Regions from separate parts of the Gemmobacter sp. 24YEA27 genome, predicted to be linked through region 1. Evidence: riboswitches for the same ligand, from Rfam matches in the RefSeq annotation. Region 1 holds a riboswitch; each other region holds the start of a gene.

Region 1 (5,992 bases):
TTATCCGGGGCGGCGTGATTTTGACCGAAGGCGTCAGCTCCAGCCCGGCCAGTTCCGCCTCGCTCACGCCTTCGGGCGCGTCGATCGAGGTCAGGTTCATTGCCCCGGCCAGCGCGAAAGGCACCAGGTTCACCACGAACTCGCCGCTGTCGAGGATGTTCTGTGCCGAATGTTTCAGCCCGCCGTCGCGGCCCGGGCTGATCCCCAGCACCACGGTGGGCGGCTCATCCCCCATCACGTTGAAAAAACTGAAAGGTGCGATATTCACCACGCTGGCGGCGGATTTCGTCACCACCCAGGCGATGGGGCGCGGCATGACCGTGGCGACGAGCAGCTTATAGGCGATCCCTGCCGCGGTACTTTCCAGATCGAAATGCAAATCTCAGCCCTCTTCCTTGCGCTGATGTGCCAGCGCAGCAATCAGATCAGTGCGGGTGACGATGCCCAGGATACGCGCCCCTTCAAGCACCGGCACCGCATCATTCGGCCCCTCGGCCAGCAGCGGCAGCAGATCATGGACCGGCGTGCCGGGGCTGCGGGTCGGCACATGGGGATCCATCACCTCCCGCGCCCGAACGGTACGCCCGCCCGCAGCGCCCAGCAACCGCGCAAGGTTTGCGGTAAAGCGGGTGCCGCTCAGCCGGGCGTCTTCGGCGCCGCGCCGGATCAGGTGGATCTGGAAAATCACGCCCAGATAGCTGCCATCCGTCGCCGCCACCGGCAGCGAGGTAAAGCCCCGGTCGCGAAAGATCGCGCCAACCTCGGTCAGGGGCGTCTCGGGGCCAACGGTCACAAGGTTGCGCGACATGATCTCGCCGCAGGTGATGCCTTCGGTCTTGTGCCGCGCGGCCAGCAGCTCGGCGGCCGAGATCAGCCGGGCGAGGTCTTCAACGCCGATATTGGCGCTTTGGTGAAATTCCTGCAGCAGCCCGGCCAGTTCCGCGCGCGAAACGCCGAGCCGGTCAAGCGGGCGCGGATCGGGCTGGCCGGGGGCGGCGGTGGCAGGCTGACGGAACGGATAGCGCCGCCCGGTCAGTGCCGCCGCCAGCGCCGCCACCGGCACCAGCGCCAGCGTGCCAAGCGCGACCGGCACCAGCACATAGAAAAAGCCGAGCTCCGCCGCCGCATGCGGGGCCAGCACTGTCGCCAGCGCAACCGCCCCCCGGGCGGATGCAGGGCACGGCTGAGATGCATCGCCAGGACGGCCAGCGCCGGGGCCAGCACGATCCGCAGCTCGGGCGTCTCGATGGTCAGAACCAGCGCCACGCCGACAAGGGCCGAGACCGCATTGCCCACCACCGCCGACCAGGGCTGCGCCAGCGGGCTGTTTGGCACAGCGAATAAAAGCACCGCGCTGGCACCAAAGGGCGCGATGACGAACAGCCCCCAGGCCGAGGCGCCCGGGTCGGGGCTGAGGAACAGGATCAGCGCCACCATGCCGACAAACATGCCTGCCGTGGCGCGCAGGGTTTCGGTCCAGCCGGTAAAGCCCATCGCGGGGCCGGCATGGCGCAGTGTCCGGCGCAGATATTGTCCCATGGCGGCCTCCTGTTGCGGCGTGTCACTCTGCCCGATCAGCGGGCGAGCGCAAGCAGCCCGTCACAATCGAGATGGGTTTCCATATGATCGGCAAGGCGATCAAGGATGCGCTCTACTTCGGCGCCGTATCGGGTTGCGCCGGCGGTGATGCCGAAATCCTTCAGCCAGGCGGCGCGGAAGGCGTCACTGGTGAATAGCCCGTGGAGATAGCTGCCCTCGACCCTGCCATCGGGCGAACGCGCGCCTTCCGGCTGGTCGCCGAGATACGCAAAGGGACGGGCGCGGTCAGGGCCTTCGGTCCGTCCGATATGGATCTCATAGCCGGTCACATCGAGGCCGGTGGCGGCATGGCGGGCCGTGACCCGTGCCAGCCGCTTGTCGCCCGACATCACCGTTTCCACATCGAGAAGGCCAAGCCCCGGCGTCACCCCCGGCGCGCCTTCGATCCCATCGGGATCGGCGACCGAGTGGCCCAGCATCTGATAGCCGCCGCAGAGCCCGAGGATCCGCCCGCCGCGCCGGTGATGCGCGAGAATGTCTATATCCCAGCCCTGTTCGCGCAGAAACGCCAGATCTCCGCGTGTCGATTTCGACCCGGGGATCACCACAAGATCACTATCGCCGGGGATCGCCTGACCGGGAAGGATCATCGAAACCGTCAGATCCGGCTCCAGTTTCAGCGGGTCGAGATCGTCGAAATTCGCGATGCGGCTGAGAGCCAGGCAGGCGACCTTTACCCGCCCCTTGCCCGATGGCGCCAGGTCGAGCGCATCTTCCGCCGGCAAAAGCCGGGCATCGCGAAACCAGGGCAAAACGCCAAAACCGCGCCAGCCGGTACGGTCCCCGATCAGCCGGTAGCCATCATCGAACAATGAGGGATCACCGCGAAAGCGATTGATCAGAAAGCCCGCGATCTGCGCGTTATCGCCTGCGTCCAGCACGGCCTGGGTGCCGACGATCTGCGCGATCACGCCGCCGCGGTCGATATCACCCGCCAGCACCACCGGCACGTCGGCCGCCAAGGCAAAGCCCATATTGGCGATGTCATTCCGCCTCAGATTGACCTCGGCCGGGCTGCCGGCGCCTTCGACAATCACCAGATCCGCCTGAGCCCTGAGGCGGCGGAAGCTCTCCTGCACTGCCTCGGCGATCTTCGGCTTCAGGCCAGCATAATCCTTTGCGCGCACCGAGGTCAGGCGACGCCCCTGCACCACCACTTGCGCGCCGGTATCGGTTTCAGGCTTCAGCAGGACCGGGTTCATATCGCTATGCGGCTCCACCCCGCAGGCCAGCGCCTGCAGTGCCTGGGCCCGCCCGATCTCGCCCCCGTCCACTGTGACCGCGGCATTGTTCGACATGTTTTGCGGCTTGAACGGCAGGACCGTCAGCCCCCGCCGCCGCGCCACCCGGCAAAGCCCCGCGACCAGCAGCGACTTGCCGACATTCGAGCCTGTGCCCTGGATCATCAGCGCGCGGCCAGGCGTCTGGCCAGACATCAGAACTCTACCCCGGCCTGGGCTTTAACCCCGGCGCGGAACGGGTGTTTCACCATCGCCATTTCCGTCACCAGATCGGCCAGTTCCACCAGTTCCGGCTTTGCATTGCGCCCGGTCAGCACGACATGGGTCATCGGGGGTTTCTCATCGCGCAGAAACGCCAGCACCTCGGCCAGAACAAGGTAGTCATAGCGCAGCGCGATATTGATCTCGTCCAGCAGCACCATGCGGTTCCGCTCGTCCCGGATCAGCTCTTTCGCCTTTTCCCAGGCGCGCGCCGCTGCGGCGCGGTCCCGCTCCAGATCCTGGGTCTCCCAGGTAAAGCCCTCGCCCATCGTGTGGAACTGGCAGAGACCTCCGAAATTCTTCAGGATCAGATCGCGCTCACCGGTCGACATCGCGCCTTTGATGAACTGCACCACGCCGCAGGGCATTTCATGCGCGATGCAGCGCAGGATCATCCCGAAGGCGGAGGAGCTTTTGCCCTTGCCCGGCCCGGTATGGACGATGATCAGCCCCTTCTCGCCGGTCTTTTCCGCCATCATCCGGTCGCGCGCGGCCTTGATCTTCGCCTTTTTTGCGGCGTGGCGGGCAGCATCTTCCGCAGGATTTGCGGCGGGATCGGGAGCATCGGTCATTCCTGGCCTCGCTTGACATTCGGTGGGTCTGGTGGCTTGGCTGTGGCCATCGCTGGTTCCTGCCATACAGCAGGCGAAGAGGGAATGCGACAGGCCGAAAGCCCAGACGCAGCCGCCCCCGCGACCGTGACCGGAAAGGTCGCCCAACCGCCACTGGCCACCCGGCCGGGAAGGCAGGGCGCCCGCAGGGGGATTCCCCGAAATCCGCAAGCCGGGAGACCTGCCAGCGCCGGTGCGGCCCTTCGGGGCGCGCATCATTCGTAACGGGCGGCCGGGGTGAGCCGCGGGTCTGGTGGTGCTTTTGCCCGCCACCTGTTCCCCGCGCAGCCACAGCCATGCCGGAGGGGCAAATGGCCGGAGAAACCGAGCTTGTGGTCTGTACCACATGCAGATTGCCGGGCAGCAGCCCCGAGGCCATACGCGATGGCGCGCGCCTCTCTGAGGCGCTGACCGCCAAAGGTGTGGCACATCGCCGTCAGGAATGCCTGTCTGCCTGTTCCAATGGCTGCGCCGTGGTGTTTCGCGGCCCGGGCCGCTGGACCTATGTCCAGGGCCATCTCGACCCCGATCTGCATCTGAACGACCTCGTCACCATGTATCACGCCTTTGCGGCGACGCCCGATGGCATCGTCCCCTGGCGTGCGCGGCCCGAGGTCATCCGCAAGAACACAATCGCCCGTATCCCTCCGATGGAGCTTTGACATGTCCGCAGACAAATCCCTGGAAAAAACCCCCGTCACCGTGATCACCGGCTTTCTTGGCGCCGGGAAAACCACGCTGATCCGGCACCTGCTGCAAAACCCGGGCGGGCGGCGGCTCGCTGTGCTGGTGAATGAATTTGGCGATGTCGGTGTTGATGGCGACCTGATCCGCGACTGCGCCGATGCGAATTGCCCGGAAAGCTCGATTGTCGAGCTCACCAATGGCTGCATCTGCTGCACCGTTGCCGACGAGTTCATCCCCTCGATCGAAAAGCTGATGGCGATGGAGCCGCGCCCCGATCATATCGTGATCGAAACCTCGGGCCTTGCGCTGCCGAAACCGCTGCTGAAGGCCTTCGACTGGCCGGCTTTGCGCTCTAAAATCACCATCGACGGTGTGGTGGCGGTGGCCGATGCCGAAGCGGTCGCCGCCGGCCTTTTCGCCCCGAACCCGGCACAGCCCGGCGCGGCGGAGGCCGATCACGAGACGCCGCTTTCCGAGGTCTTCGAAGATCAGATCGCCTGCGCCGATATCGTGCTTTTGTCCAAGGCCGATCTCGCGGGGGATGCCGGTATCGCAAAGGCGAAAGCCGTGATCGAGGCCGAGGCGCCGCGCCCTCTGCCGATGCTGCCTTTGACCGAAGGCGTGATCGATGCGCGTGTCGTGCTGGGGATCGGCGCGGCTGCCGAAGACAGCCTGAATGAGCGCCCCTCGCATCACGATGGCCATGATGATCACGATCATGACGATTTCGACACGATCGTGGTCGATCTGCCCGAGATCACCGACCCGGAGGCACTTGCGGCGAAAGTCTCGGCCCTGGCAGCCGCGCAGAACATCCTGCGCGTCAAAGGCCATGTGGCGGTCGAGGGCAAGCCGATGCGCCTTCTGATCCAGGCCGTCGGCCCGCGTGTGCGTCATCAGTTCGACCGGCCCTGGGGCAACCAGCCCCGCCGCTCGCAGCTTGTCGTGATCGCGGAACATGGCAATATCGACGCGGCCGCCGTTCGGGCCGCTCTGGGGGCATAAGGCGCCTGATGCACGTCCTCTTTCGCGAAAGCCACGGTCTGGAAGAGACCGATATGCCGCAGGATCTCGGGCAGACGCCCGGGGATCTTGTGGTGCTGTCGTTTTCCGACAGCGACCTCGGGGCTTTTGCGGCAGGGTGGAAGCGGGGGCGCGAGACGCTGCCCTCCCTCAGGCTGGCAAACCTGTCGCGGCTGACGCATCCGCTCTCGGTCGATACCTGGATCGGGCAGACGCTGACCGGGGCGAAAGGCGTGCTGATCCGGCTGATCGGCGGGGTGAATTACTGGGCTTACGGCGTCGAACAGGTCTCTAACATCGCCAGATCACGCGGGATCGCGCTGGCGCTCCTGCCGGCGGATGGTCGCCCCGACCCTGCACTGGATGCCGCCTCGACTTTGCCGGTGGCCACGCTGCGGCGCCTGTCCGCGCTGTGCGATACCGGCGGGGCGGTCGCGGCCCAGGGCGCGCTGGCGCAGCTCGCGCTTGCGGCGGGTCTCTATGCCGGGCCGGTGCCCGGCGCGAAATCGCTGCCGGGCTTTGGCTTCTGGCACCCGTCTGCCGGCGTGCTCCGTGACCTGCCACATGGCG
Region 2 (5,992 bases), 2.6 Mb from region 1:
CGGGATATCACCCGGATCGGCCCAAAGGATCGCGGCAGGCCAGCGGCCCGGCAGCGCAGTCCCGGCATTCAGCGCGAAGAGCACCAGGGCGGCCAGGCCGGGCAAAAGGATCAGCAGGGCGCGCATCAGATCAGACCGATCCCGGTGGTGAGGGCATCGGCGAGCCGGGTGGCCGAGGCGAGACCGCCTGCGGGGAAGACCGGCGGCAAGGGAATGGCGCGCAGGGCGCCGCTTTCGATCACACGGGTGAAGAGCGCGCCCTGCGGCAGCGGCCCGGTGGCGAGGATCGGGGCGCCGGTGGCGAGGATCTCGCTGAGGCCAAGGGGCAAAGCGCCCGGCGGGCCGCTGGCGGGAAGCGCATTGCGCCCGCCGGCCCCGGCCAGCAGATCCCCGGGCAGCGAGCCTTCGGTGAAAACCAGCGCGTGTCGGCCATCTTCCAGAAAGCGGGCCAGCAGAACGGGGGCGGATTGCGGCTGGCGATGGCCCGGGTCAGGCGGTCCCGCGCATGGTCAAATCCGGTGACAAGGTCATCCGCACTGATCTGCCCCGCATCGGCGATCTCTCGGGCCAGATCGGTCGCGATCTCAAGACCGGGGCGGGAAAAGGGCATTGTCTCCAGCCAGAGGACCGGCGCGATCCGTTCCAGCCCTGCCTGCGGCCCGCGCTGCCAGTCGGCGGCAATGATCAGATCGGGGCGAGGTGAAACAGCAGCTCCATATTCGGCTCATTGAGCGGGCCGAGGTCATGCAGGCCATCGGGCAATGCCGGAACGCCGACGAGGCGGCGATAGAGCGGCAGATTGCCGGCGGCGAGCGGGTGAGCCCAAGCGCCAGCGCGGTTTCGGTCAGGATCAGTTCGGTCGTGACAAAACGGGGCGCGTGCGCATCCTGTGCACGGGCCCCGCGCGGCGCAAGGGCCGGAAGGAGCGCAGAAACCCGAGCGCCAGTGCCCCGCGCCGCGTCAGAGGGGGGAAGGGGGTCATGTCTGGCTCCGGACCGCAGCCAGAAGCGGGCGGTCATAGCGCGAGAGCCAGGCTTCGGCGGGGCTGCGCCGGTCTCGGCGAGCCATTGGCGCAGGGTGACGCGGATGACGGCCTGGGCGTGGCGGTCGGGCTTCTGCCCGGGCGCATCGGTTGCCTCGGGCGGCAGGCCGCTTTGCAGCCGCGCGCGGGTTGCGGCTTTCAGCGTCGTCAGGTCGGGGCGGCCATGGCGCGCGAGGATAGACTGGAATGCGGCATGGAGATCGGGATCGAACGGGCGGCGCTGCCCCGGGCGCACCCGCGCCGGATGCGGCGGGAAGATATGGGCAAAGGGCAGCCAGCCCTCTGGTACCGGCGTGGTCGCGGCATGGGTCAGGCCCCGGATCCCGGCGGAAGGGATCGCATGGATCGGGCAGGCGCCATCCGCCACCCGCTCGGCGCGCAGAAAAGGCGTCTCGGCAATCCAGTCACCCGGAAGCGCGGCCAGCGCCTCGCGGCAATCGTTCCAGTGCTGGCCGGCCAGCAGCAGAGCCTGGGCGCGGGCCGTCGCTGCAGGTCGAAAGAAACAGCGAAGCCCGGCATGGCCCAGCCCCAGATCAAGCGCCGGTGCGCCTTGGTCTGCGGCGACCAGGGCCGCGTCATCCGCGACCACGGTAAGGTGGCGGTCGCGGGGGCGGGGAGGCAGCCCACCTGCCTCGCAGAGCGCGATCCCGTGGTTCCAGCCCCTCGGCTCGCTGCTGAGGGTCTCGAATGCGAGAAGCTTTGCGCCGGGGGTGAGACGGGCGCGCCCGGTCTCACCTTCCAGCACCAGTGCCCCGCCGATCATTTGCGGGATACCGGTCAGGTCAAACCCCATGAACCCTGCAAGGGTGCCGATGCTCCACAAATGCCCTTCGGCCCCGAAAAGCCGGGCAAGCAACGCGAAGGTCTCGTCTTGTGAGGCATCGGTCATGGGCGCACTTTCAGAACTTCGAAGTCAGCTGCAACTCGAACCGGCGCGGCGCACCGAGAACCACCTGACCCTTTTCGGGGTAGAGATATGCCGCATAGCTCTTGTCGAAGAGGTTCGTCACGCGCAATGACAGGGTCGAGGTCTCGCCCGCCTGCCAGTCAAGCCCGGCATTGATCAGCGAGAAACTGCCGCGTTTCTCGGTATTGGCGTAATCATACCAGGCCTTGCCGACGAATTGCACACCCAGATGCGCGGTCCAGGCATCGGCGAAATCCCAGGATGCCCAGAGATTGGCCGAGGTTTCCGGCACGAGGATCGGCACATTCCCCGAATAATCCACCCAGGAAAAGGTGTTGAAATCGAAGAAGGTGAAATCGTCAAACCGCGCTTTGGTGCGGGCGATATTGCCGCTGAGCCGCAGGGTGTCGGTCACCGTGGCGCTGGCTGCCAGCTCGATCCCGCGTGAGGATTGCTGCCCGGCCTGTTGCAGCGTGAAAGACCCCGGCGCCAGCACCGGCACATTGCGCTTCACGATATCATAGGCGGTAAGCGACCATTCGGCGCGGCCATCGGCAAAGCTCTGGCGCAGCCCGATCTCGAATTGTCGCCCCGTGGTCAGGTCGAAATCGCGGAAATTCGCGGCGTAATCCATCAGCGGCACGTTCACCGGGTCGGTGGACCAGGCCAGCTGGCCGTAAACCACCGTGGTCTCAGTCGCCGCCCAGCTGAGCGCGACCCGCGCTGATGGAGAGTTGTAGCTGGCGTCAAAGCTCGTGGCGGGGTTTGCGACACCCTGGCGGCTCAGATCGAACCAGTCCTGGCGCAGGCCAAGGCTGAGCGCCAGCCCCTTGCCAAGCTCGGTGCGGTTTTCCAGAAAGATCGCGCGCTGGTCTAGGGTCGAGCGGTATTGCGCCACCGGGGTCAGGCCGGTGGGGAAACGACCGGGGCGCGGGTTGAACGGATCGACCGTGACCGAGCCGAAGCTGAAGGCACTGGCATAGCTGGATTTCGAGCGGTTCAGGTCAAAGCCGATCACCGTATGGCTGTCATAGCCCGCGATCCCATGGCGCAAGCCTGCATCCAGCCGGAAGCCGGTCTGATCCTGATCCTGGTCGATGGCGACGAATTCGCCGACCGATACCGTATCGGTCACCGGATCCCATTCATAGGTTTCAGCATTGCGGAAGCTGCGGTCAGAGCCGATGCGGTAAAGCACTGCCGACACGCGGACCGCGTCCGACGGCGCCCATTCGGTTTTCAGCTGCAGCCAGTGATCGGTGAAGTCGGTCTTCGCGTCTTCAACATTGTAGTTCAGCGCCTCGGTCCCCGCGACGAGGATCCCGTTGCGCAAAGGCGTGCCATAATAGGCCATCGGCTCGCGCTTTGCGTAATCGGCGGACAGGGTGAAGGTCAGATCAGGCGTCGCCTTCCAGCTCAGCGCGGCGGTCACGGCGCCGAGACTGTCATCCGCACCGTCGATCCAGCCGTCAGATCCATCCGCGATCACCGCGACGCGGTAGGAAAGCGTGTCCGAGAGCGAGCCGCCACTGTCGGCGCCAAAGCGCAGCCTGCCATCTGACCCCGCAAGCGCGGTCAGCAAATGGCGCGGCGCACCGTCAAACGGGCGTTTGGGCATCGCATTGACGAAACCGCCAATCGCGCCATGGCCATGGATCACCGAGCCGCCGCCTTTCAGGACCTCGAATTCCTCGATCAGCCAGCTGTCGACCGGGAAAGAGATATTGCCGCGCCCGGGAAACTGCCTGGTGCCGTCAAACAGCATCATCACCGAGCTCGTGCCCTGAAAGCCGCGCGCGGCGAAGGCATTGTCATAACCCGGTGCAGCGATCGAGGTGACCCCGGTTGCGGTCTGCGATACGGCGGAGGCGATCGAATGAAGACCGCGTTCGGCCATGGTTTCGGTGCCGATCACCTCGACGGCAGCAGGGATGTCGCGGATTTTTTCGCCCAGCCGGCTGGCGGTGGGCGCGGTGGCGTCAAGCCCCTGGCCTGCGTCGTCATCGACCGGCAGCCAGATGGTGCCAAGGCCGATGGTGGTCTCTTCTGCCAGCGCCGGCGCAGCGGCGATGGGGGTGAGAGCGGTAAGTGTCAGCAAAAGCCGCACAGATGTGCGGCGGGAAATGGACGGCATGAATTTTACCCCGAAAGGCGTTTTGCACGTCACTGCAGACTGCAAGGAACCGACGGGCAATCACCCGCATGTCATCCTTGCCATCAGGAACCCCCGCCCGATGCGCCTGCCCGTGAATATGGCCGACGGCAGGTCTCCTGGCTCGCGGGTCAGTGGGTTTCGCGCCTTCCCAGGGTCCATGAACCCCAGTGGCATATCGCGAAACCCTCGCCGCTCACAGTTGCGGGGGCAGCCGCAGATCGGGCGGATGCCCTGCTGCGTTCCCTCTTTCCTCCCTCGCGGGAACCGTCGCCTCTGCGCTACCCGCCGGGGTGGTGGTCTGTCAACGCCCGTTATCACGGGCGCGTTATAAGGGGGCATCCGGGACCCCTTGTGAGGAGCCTGTCCTGAGGGGCGGGGCGGGCGGTTGCCGTTCGGCCCCCGTCTTCATTTCTTTGCAGAAATTTCCCCAAAGCCCCGTGGTTTACCCCATGGTCTTTTGCGCGCGGGCGGATGTAACCTCTGCCCGCGCGCGCCGGGCCATGACCGGGATCCTGCGCAGGAAGGACATAGCCATGCAGACCCCGCCTTTCGTCATTTCGATCCAGAGCCAGGTCGTGTTCGGCCATGTCGGCAATTCGGCGGCGCTGTTTCCGCTTTGCGCGGCCGGGCTGGAGGTGGCGGCGATCCCGACGGTGGTGTTCTCGAATACCCCCGATTACCCGAGCCTGCGCGGTCGCGCGCTGCCCGAGGATTTTTTCGCCGATCTGCTTCTGGGCGCGATGGAGCGTGGGTTGCCCGAACGGGCCGATTACATCGTGACGGGCTATATCGGTTCGGCCGCGATCGCGCATCTGGCGGCGGAATTCATCGCAAAAGCGCGCGAGATCAACCCGCGACTGGTCTATCTCTGCGACCCTGTGATCGGCGATGCCGGCCCGGGGCGCTATGTGCCCGAAGCGGTGGTGGCGGTGATCCGCGACGAATTGCTGCCGCTGGCCGATCTGACCACGCCGAACCCGTTTGAGCTGTCGCTGTTGTCGGGGCAGAAGATTACGCGGCCTGAAGATCTGGCGCTGGCGCGGGCGGGGCTGAACCTGAGGCCTGGTGCGCGGGTAATTGCGACCGGATGCGTGCTGGAAGACAGCCCCGAGGGCTGTCTTGAAAGCGTTGTGATCACGCCGGACGGCGTGAGCCGTCACCCCGCGCCGCATTTGCCGCTGGCGCTGTCGGGGACCGGGGATCTGTTCGCGGCGCTGATCATTGCCGGGCTGGGGCGCGGTCGTTCCCTGGCCGATGCCGTTGTTTTTGCGCAAAAGCTCACCGGGATTGCGATGGGGGAGGCGGCGGCGCTCGGACGGCAGGAGGTCATGCTGAGCAGCGCGGAATTTCTGGCGGGCCTGGCAGAGCTGGCGGCGATCCGCCGCTGACCTCGGGTACCGGGCCCGTCCGCGCTGTTCTGCCTGTGGGGATGTGGCATCGGTTTCCGCCAGCTGTCTTCCTGACCAGGGCGCAGGGGCCGCCAGCAGGTCTCCTGCACAGACAGGTGCGGCGCTGCCTGGTCTGAGGATGCGAGGGCGAGGTCTGGTGCCCGGTTTTGGCAAGGCGCTGGACGCGGGCTCTTCCGTCCGCGCCATATCACCGGGGCGCCGCAGGATGGCGGCAAGAGGTGGCGTCACACAGAGGAATGGCTGAGCGTTACGACATTGCGGCCCAGGGTTTTCGACCGCAAAAGCGCGCCATCGGCCGCATCCACCATGGCAGTGATATCCTCGGAAGGCGCCATCGGGCCGCCGCCGGTTTTCACGCCGATGGAAACCGTCACGCTGAGCGTGACCCCATTGCCGCCATCGACCGGCGTGGCGCCGACCACGCAGCGCAGCCGTTCGGCAATGCGCTGCGCCTCGGCGGCGGTGGTTTCGGGCAGGGC
Region 3 (5,992 bases), 1.5 Mb from region 1:
TGCGCGCGGTGACCGGCGGGGAGAGTACCCGTCTCAGACGCACCGGCAAGGCTGCCGATGCGTTATTTTCTGTGAGGCCGCGCGGCTCTCAGACCTCGACCGAGATCCTGCCCATCGGGTTCGAGCAACAGGCGAGGATCCAGCCCTCGGCAATCTCGTCATCCGAAATGCCGCCATTATGGACCATATGCACATCGCCTGCGGTCTTTTTCACCTTGCAGGTGCCGCAAAGGCCGAAGGTACAGCCCGAGGGGATGTTCAGCCCGGCGCGTTTCGCCACCGCGAGCACGGTATCGGTCTCGGAACAGGGCGCGGTCACGTTTGAGGCGGCGAAGGTGATCTGCGCACCGGCCTCGGAATCGGGGATCACATCGTCGATCACCGGGGCGTCGGCTTCCGTCGACACCGGCGCGCCGAAGCTTTCCTGATGGTAATGTTCCATATCGAAGCCGAGCGAGACCAGCATGTCGCGCACCGCCTGCATGAACGGCTCCGGCCCGCAGCAAAACACCTCGCGCTCCAGATAATCCGGCGCCATCAGCCCAAGCATGATCTGGCTCAGCCGGCCCTGATAGCCGGTCCAGGTCTGGAACGGGTCGCTTTCCTCGACGGTAAAGCGCAGCTTCAGCCCCGGCACACGGTCTGCAAACCCTTCGAGCCGCTTGCGCAACAGGATTTCGGATGGCCGCTTTGCCGCATGGACGAAGACGATATCGGGCATCTCGCCCGAATCCCAGGCCCAGGTGGTCATCGACATCATCGGCGTGATGCCCGATCCGGCCGAGATAAAGAGATGCTTCTTTGCCGGATGCCGGTGCGAGCTGAAGATCCCCGCCGGGCCATAAGCCTTGATCTTCATCCCCGGCTTCAGGTGATCAAGCATCCAGCGCGTGCCGACAGACGTCGCCTGGGCTTTCACCGTGACCGAGATCGACAGTGGCCGCGATGGCGAAGACGAGATCGTATAGGTGCGCTGGACATTGCCCCTGGCGCCTTTTTTCGGATCAACCGGCAGGTCGAGCGTCACGAACTGGCCCGGCTGATAGTCGAACCAGGCCCCCGAGGGCGCGCGGAAGGTGAAGGTGGCGGTATCCGGCGTCTCGGGCACGACCATGGCGCATTCAAGATGCTCTGCATCATCCCAGGGCTTCACAGACCAGTTAAGTTGTTGCTTTCCCATTTTTATTCCGCCGCCAGTGCCGGGCCGGTGCCGGAAACGGGGCCAAGGCGTTCCGTCATGATGCCGGCATACCAGTCGATGAATTGCATCACCCCTTCTTCCTGGATCGGGGAATAGGGCCCGGGCTCATAGGCGGGAGAGAGAATGCCCTTCTGGTTTTCCTCGACCACCTGGCGGTCTTCGTCATTGGTGTTGAGCCAGACGCGGGTGAGGGTTTCGAGATCATAGTCGACGCCCTCGACCGCATCCTTATGGACCAGCCAGTTCGTGGTCACTTGCGTCTCGGTCGGGCTGATCGGCAGGATGCGGAAGACGATGGCGTGATCGCCGAGGAAATGGTTCCAGCTGTTCGGGTAGTGGAAGAACAGAAGGCTGCCGGCATCGTTGAAGGGCATGGTGCCCATGCGTTTCGCCACCGCCGCCTTAGTCGACATCGTATAGCTTTCGGCGCCGTTCAGCAGGGGGATGCGGGCGAGCCGCCATTGCATCTGCGGGTGGTTGGTGAAGCGCGAGGGCAGGCCGGCCGCCTCGCAGCGCTTCCAGTGTTCGATAATGTCGGGCGAGGCCGAATCAGGCCCCTCCATCGCCGTCATACGCGGGTTGTCGGAATAGGTCCGGCACAAAGACGGGTGCGCGCCGCCGCAATGATAACATTCGCGGTTGTTCTCGATCACCAGTTTCCAGTTGCCGTTTTCGACGATGGTCGAGCTGAAAGCGACCTTTGCATCGGCAAGGCCCGAGGGGGCCAGATACGACATCAGCTTCGGCGCGAGGTCGGAAATGGGAGGGGGCACTTCGGCGAGACAGATGAAAACCATGCCGCCAAGATCGACACAGTGCACCTTCTTCAGCCCGAACTTCGAAGGGTCGAAATCCTCGCCCATATCGCGGGCGAAAATAAGCTTGCCCTCGAGGTCATAGGTCCATTGGTGATAGGGGCAGACAAGGTTCGTCGTCGCGCCATTGGTCTTCGCGCAAAGCCGCTGACCGCGATGGCGGCAGACATTGTGGAACGCGCGGATGCGATTGTCTTTGCCCTTGATGATCACCACCGGATAGGCGCCGATCTGCAGCGTGGCAAAGGCGCCGGGTTTCTCCAGCTCGCAGCCCGGAATGGCAAAGAGCCATTCACGATACAAAATATGTTGAAGATCGGCCTCCAACACCCCGGGATCACAATATAAATCGCGCTCTAAGGCATAGCCGCTCCGGCGTGCCAGCAGGCGGGAAAGGGTTTCGGACTGGCTCAGCATTTGCTGTCCTTCGCGTTAGCCCGGGCGGGTCGCACGGGCAGGTTTGACGTGCGATGGACAACAGGCGGCGAAGGGCCCGCGCGGGGATGGACCCGCGAGCCGGTTGCCGCTTCGCCGCCCACCGCGGCTCGACATCTCGTGCAAGGCTGGTTTCCGGGCTTGGCGAGCGGTCTTTTCAACCCTGGTCGCGACACCTTCCCGGGCTCCTCCGCCCAGTGGTCCTTGTCGCGCCTCTCAGCCTCTACCGTTGCGGGGGCAGCGCCGGCTTTGGCCCCTTGCGGGACCGCACCGGCTTCCCAATTCTCCGCTGTCGCCAGCGGCACCTTGCGAGGCTGAATTGATCACAGTGCGGCGGGCGGGATTGTCTGTTTGCGACATGTCGCAAAGCGGAACAGACAGCGGCCCCGTAAGCAGCCTCATTCGCGCAGAAAGCGGGATTTTGCCGGTTGCCAAACGAAAATGCTCCGCTTAACGATTGGGCAACTTACTCGTTGGGGTGTCCCGGGAAACCGGGGCTGAGAGGCCGCAAGGCTAACCCATCGAACCTGATCCGGTTCATACCGGCGGAGGGAACGGGTGGTCTGATCGTGTCTCTGGCGGCCCGTTGTGGCCTGCCCGGGCATCAGTGTCCCCAAATCTTTTCGCCGGTCATTGGGGGCATGATGACGGCGATAGCTTTGACCATAGCGGGGTCCGATTCCGGCGGCGGCGCGGGGATTCAGGCCGATCTTAAAAGTTTCGCGGCAATGCGCGTCTATGGCGCCAGCGTGATCACTGCGATCACGGCCCAGAACACAAGGGCGGTGACCGCGGTGATGGCCCTGCCGGCGCGGCTGGTTCGGGCGCAGCTGGAGGCGGTGTTCGATGATCTTGCCGTGGGTGCGGTGAAGATCGGGATGCTGGGCGATCCGGAACTGGTCGCGACCGTGGCGGCGGCGCTGAAAGGGCGCGATCTGGCCCTGGTGGTTGATCCGGTGATGGTGGCGAAATCCGGTGACCGGTTGCTCGCGGCCGAGGCTGTCGCAGCACTGCGCGAGGCGCTTTTGCCGCTCGCGACGGTTTTGACCCCGAACCTGCCCGAAGCGGCAGATCTACTGGGCGAGGCCCCGGCCAGCAGCCATGAGGCGCAGGAAGCGCAGGGGCGCGCGCTCCTGTCGCTCGGGCCGGCCTGGGTGTTGATGAAAGGCGGTCATGCCGGGGGGGAAGAGTGTCGCGATCTGCTGATCGGCCCTGTATCCCATGTGTTCACGGCAGAACGCCAGCAGACCAAAAATACGCATGGCACAGGATGCAGCTATGCCGCAGCGATTGCGGCCGGGCTGGCGCAGGGGATGGCTGTCCCCGATGCGGTGGCGCGGGCGCATCGCTGGCTCCAGGGGGCGATCCGGGCGGCGGATGCGCTGCAAATCGGTTCCGGCCATGGGCCGGTGCATCATTTCCACGCGCTCTGGCCGCAATCATGAGCCGCGTCCATATTCTCGGGGCCGGTGTCATGGGCCTTGTGATGGCCAGCGAACTTACGGCGCGCGGTCATGAGGTCACGATTTCTGACCCGGCCGGCGGCCCCGGGCCGCAGGCCTGTTCCTGGTGGGCCGGTGGTATGCTGGCGCCATATTGCGAGGCGGAATCGGCAGAGGAGCCGGTTGAACGGCTTGGGGCCGGCGCGGCCGCCTGGTGGCAATCCCATACCGGGCTGGTTACCGGGGCCGGGACGCTGGTTCTGGCCGATCCGCGTGACCGGGGCGATCTGGCGCGTTTTGCGCGGCTGACCAAAGGGCACCAGGCCATTGGCGGGGACGGGATCGCGCAGCTTGAGTCCGATCTGGGAGGCCGTTTCCGCGAGGGGCTCTTCTTCAGAACCGAAGCGCATCTGGCCCCGCGCGCGGCGCTTGGCGAACTGGCCCGCCGGCTCGCGGCCCGGGGGATCATGGTAACACCCGAGCCGGCAGAGGCGCCGCTGACCATCGACTGCCGGGGGCTCGCGGCGCGCGACAGTCTCAGCGATCTGCGCGGTGTGCGCGGTGAGATGCTGCTGATCCGCTGCGAGGGCGTGAGCCTCTCGCGCCCGGTCCGCCTGCTGCATCCGCGTATCCCGCTTTACATCGTGCCGCGCGGCGACGGGCATTTCATGCTTGGCGCCACGATGATCGAAAGCGGATGGCGCGGGCCGGTCACGCTGCGGTCGATGATGGAGCTGATGGCGGCGGCCTGGACGATCCATCCCGGTTTTGGCGAGGCCGAGCTGATCGCGACCGGTTCTGACGCGCGCCCCGCTTTCCCCGACAATCTGCCCAGGATCCGGCGCCGGGGGGATATGATCTTTGCCAATGGTCTCTACCGCCACGGATTCCTGCTCTCGCCCGCCTGCGCGCGGATGGTAGCGGAACATCTCGAGACCGGCGCGCAGCCCGAGTTCATGGATGAGGTGAGGATATGAGAGTTTTCGTGAATGGAGAGGCAAGGCGGACCGGGGCGACAACCCTGGCCGCTTTGCTTGAGGAACAGGGCTTTGGCCCGGCCGTGGCGACTGCGGTGAATGAGGTCTTCATCGCCAAAGCCGCGCGGCTGGAAACAGAAATACAAGAGGGCGACCGGGTCGAGGTTCTCGCCGCCATGCAGGGGGGCTGAGATGCCGGTATTCTACGGGACTGCTGTTGAAAGCTCGCTGATGCTGGGCACGGCGCAATATCCATCGCCGAAGATCCTGGAAGAGGCGTTTCGCAGCTCTGAGGCCGGGATCGCTACGGTCTCATTGCGCCGCGAGCAGGGAGGTGGCGGTGACTTCCGCGCGCTTGTGGCAGATCTTGGCGCGAAGATCCTGCCCAATACCGCCGGCTGCCATACGGTGAAGGAGGCCGTGACCACGGCCCATATGGCGCGCGAGCTGTTTGCGACAGACTGGATCAAGCTCGAGGTGATCGGCCATACCGATACGCTGCAGCCTGATGTCTTCGGCCTTGTTGAAGCCGCCCGCATCCTGATTGCCGACGGGTTCAAGGTCTTTCCATATACGACCGAGGATATTGGCGTCTGTGCGCGCCTGGTCGAGGCCGGTTGTGAGGTGCTGATGCCCTGGGGGGCGCCGATCGGCTCGGGGCGGGGGCTGATGAACGAATATGGGCTGCGCGTGCTGCGGGCAGAGTTTCCCGATCAGGTTCTGGTGGTCGATGCCGGGATCGGGCTGCCCTCCCATGCGGCGCGGGCGATGGAGCTGGGTTTTGATGCGGTGCTCCTGAATACGGCGGTGGCGAAGGCCGGCGATTCGGCGCGGATGGCCGGGGCCATGGCCGGGGCGATCCGGGCGGGCAGGATGGCCTATCTCGCGCAGCCGATGGAGCCACGCGATATGGCCGCGCCCTCGACACCCGTGCTGGGGAGGGCGTTTCTCGCATGACCCTGCCGCGTTTCTATCCGATTTTCGACTCTGCTGCCTGGGTGGGGCGGATGCTGCCGCTTGGGGTTCGGCTGGTGCAGCTGCGGGTCAAGGATCGCAGCGAGGACGAGACGCGTCTTGAGATCCGCGCAGCGCAGGCTTTGTGCCGCGCGCATCAGGCGATCC

Evidence for each region. Region 1 has a riboswitch for cobalamin ahead of QNO18_RS02910 (DUF1636 domain-containing protein). Riboswitches for the same ligand answer to the same signal wherever they lie in the genome.
Region 2: another riboswitch for cobalamin. It lies ahead of QNO18_RS15695 (TonB-dependent receptor); the one in region 1 lies ahead of QNO18_RS02910 (DUF1636 domain-containing protein).
Region 3: another riboswitch for cobalamin. It lies ahead of QNO18_RS10590 (aromatic ring-hydroxylating dioxygenase subunit alpha); the one in region 1 lies ahead of QNO18_RS02910 (DUF1636 domain-containing protein).

Annotation. Positions count from the first base shown of each region.
Region 1 is NZ_JASJPW010000001.1:575,905-581,896, reverse strand. Features, by position in the region: gene QNO18_RS02935 (flavin reductase family protein) at 1-379, opposite strand, end outside; gene QNO18_RS02930 (CBS domain-containing protein) at 383-1,141, opposite strand; gene QNO18_RS02925 (HPP family protein) at 1,033-1,539, opposite strand; gene QNO18_RS02920 (cobyric acid synthase) at 1,575-3,035, opposite strand; gene cobO (cob(I)yrinic acid a,c-diamide adenosyltransferase) at 3,035-3,673, opposite strand; cobalamin riboswitch at 3,710-3,916, shown strand; gene QNO18_RS02910 (DUF1636 domain-containing protein) at 4,024-4,374, shown strand; gene cobW (cobalamin biosynthesis protein CobW) at 4,376-5,404, shown strand; gene cobN (cobaltochelatase subunit CobN) at 5,413-5,992, shown strand, end outside.
Region 2 is NZ_JASJPW010000001.1:3,155,967-3,161,958, reverse strand. Features, by position in the region: gene fhuB (Fe(3+)-hydroxamate ABC transporter permease FhuB) at 1-126, opposite strand, end outside; gene QNO18_RS15705 (hypothetical protein) at 126-329, opposite strand; gene QNO18_RS15700 (hypothetical protein) at 585-1,931, opposite strand; gene QNO18_RS15695 (TonB-dependent receptor) at 1,942-4,083, opposite strand; cobalamin riboswitch at 4,193-4,388, opposite strand; gene pdxY (pyridoxal kinase) at 4,638-5,492, shown strand; gene QNO18_RS15685 (diguanylate cyclase) at 5,738-5,992, opposite strand, start outside.
Region 3 is NZ_JASJPW010000001.1:2,114,684-2,120,675, forward strand. Features, by position in the region: gene QNO18_RS10585 (hybrid-cluster NAD(P)-dependent oxidoreductase) at 89-1,180, opposite strand; gene QNO18_RS10590 (aromatic ring-hydroxylating dioxygenase subunit alpha) at 1,183-2,433, opposite strand; cobalamin riboswitch at 2,560-2,775, opposite strand; TPP riboswitch at 2,916-3,022, shown strand; gene thiD (bifunctional hydroxymethylpyrimidine kinase/phosphomethylpyrimidine kinase) at 3,096-3,896, shown strand; gene QNO18_RS10600 (FAD-dependent oxidoreductase) at 3,893-4,870, shown strand; gene thiS (sulfur carrier protein ThiS) at 4,867-5,061, shown strand; gene QNO18_RS10610 (thiazole synthase) at 5,063-5,827, shown strand; gene QNO18_RS10615 (thiamine phosphate synthase) at 5,824-5,992, shown strand, end outside.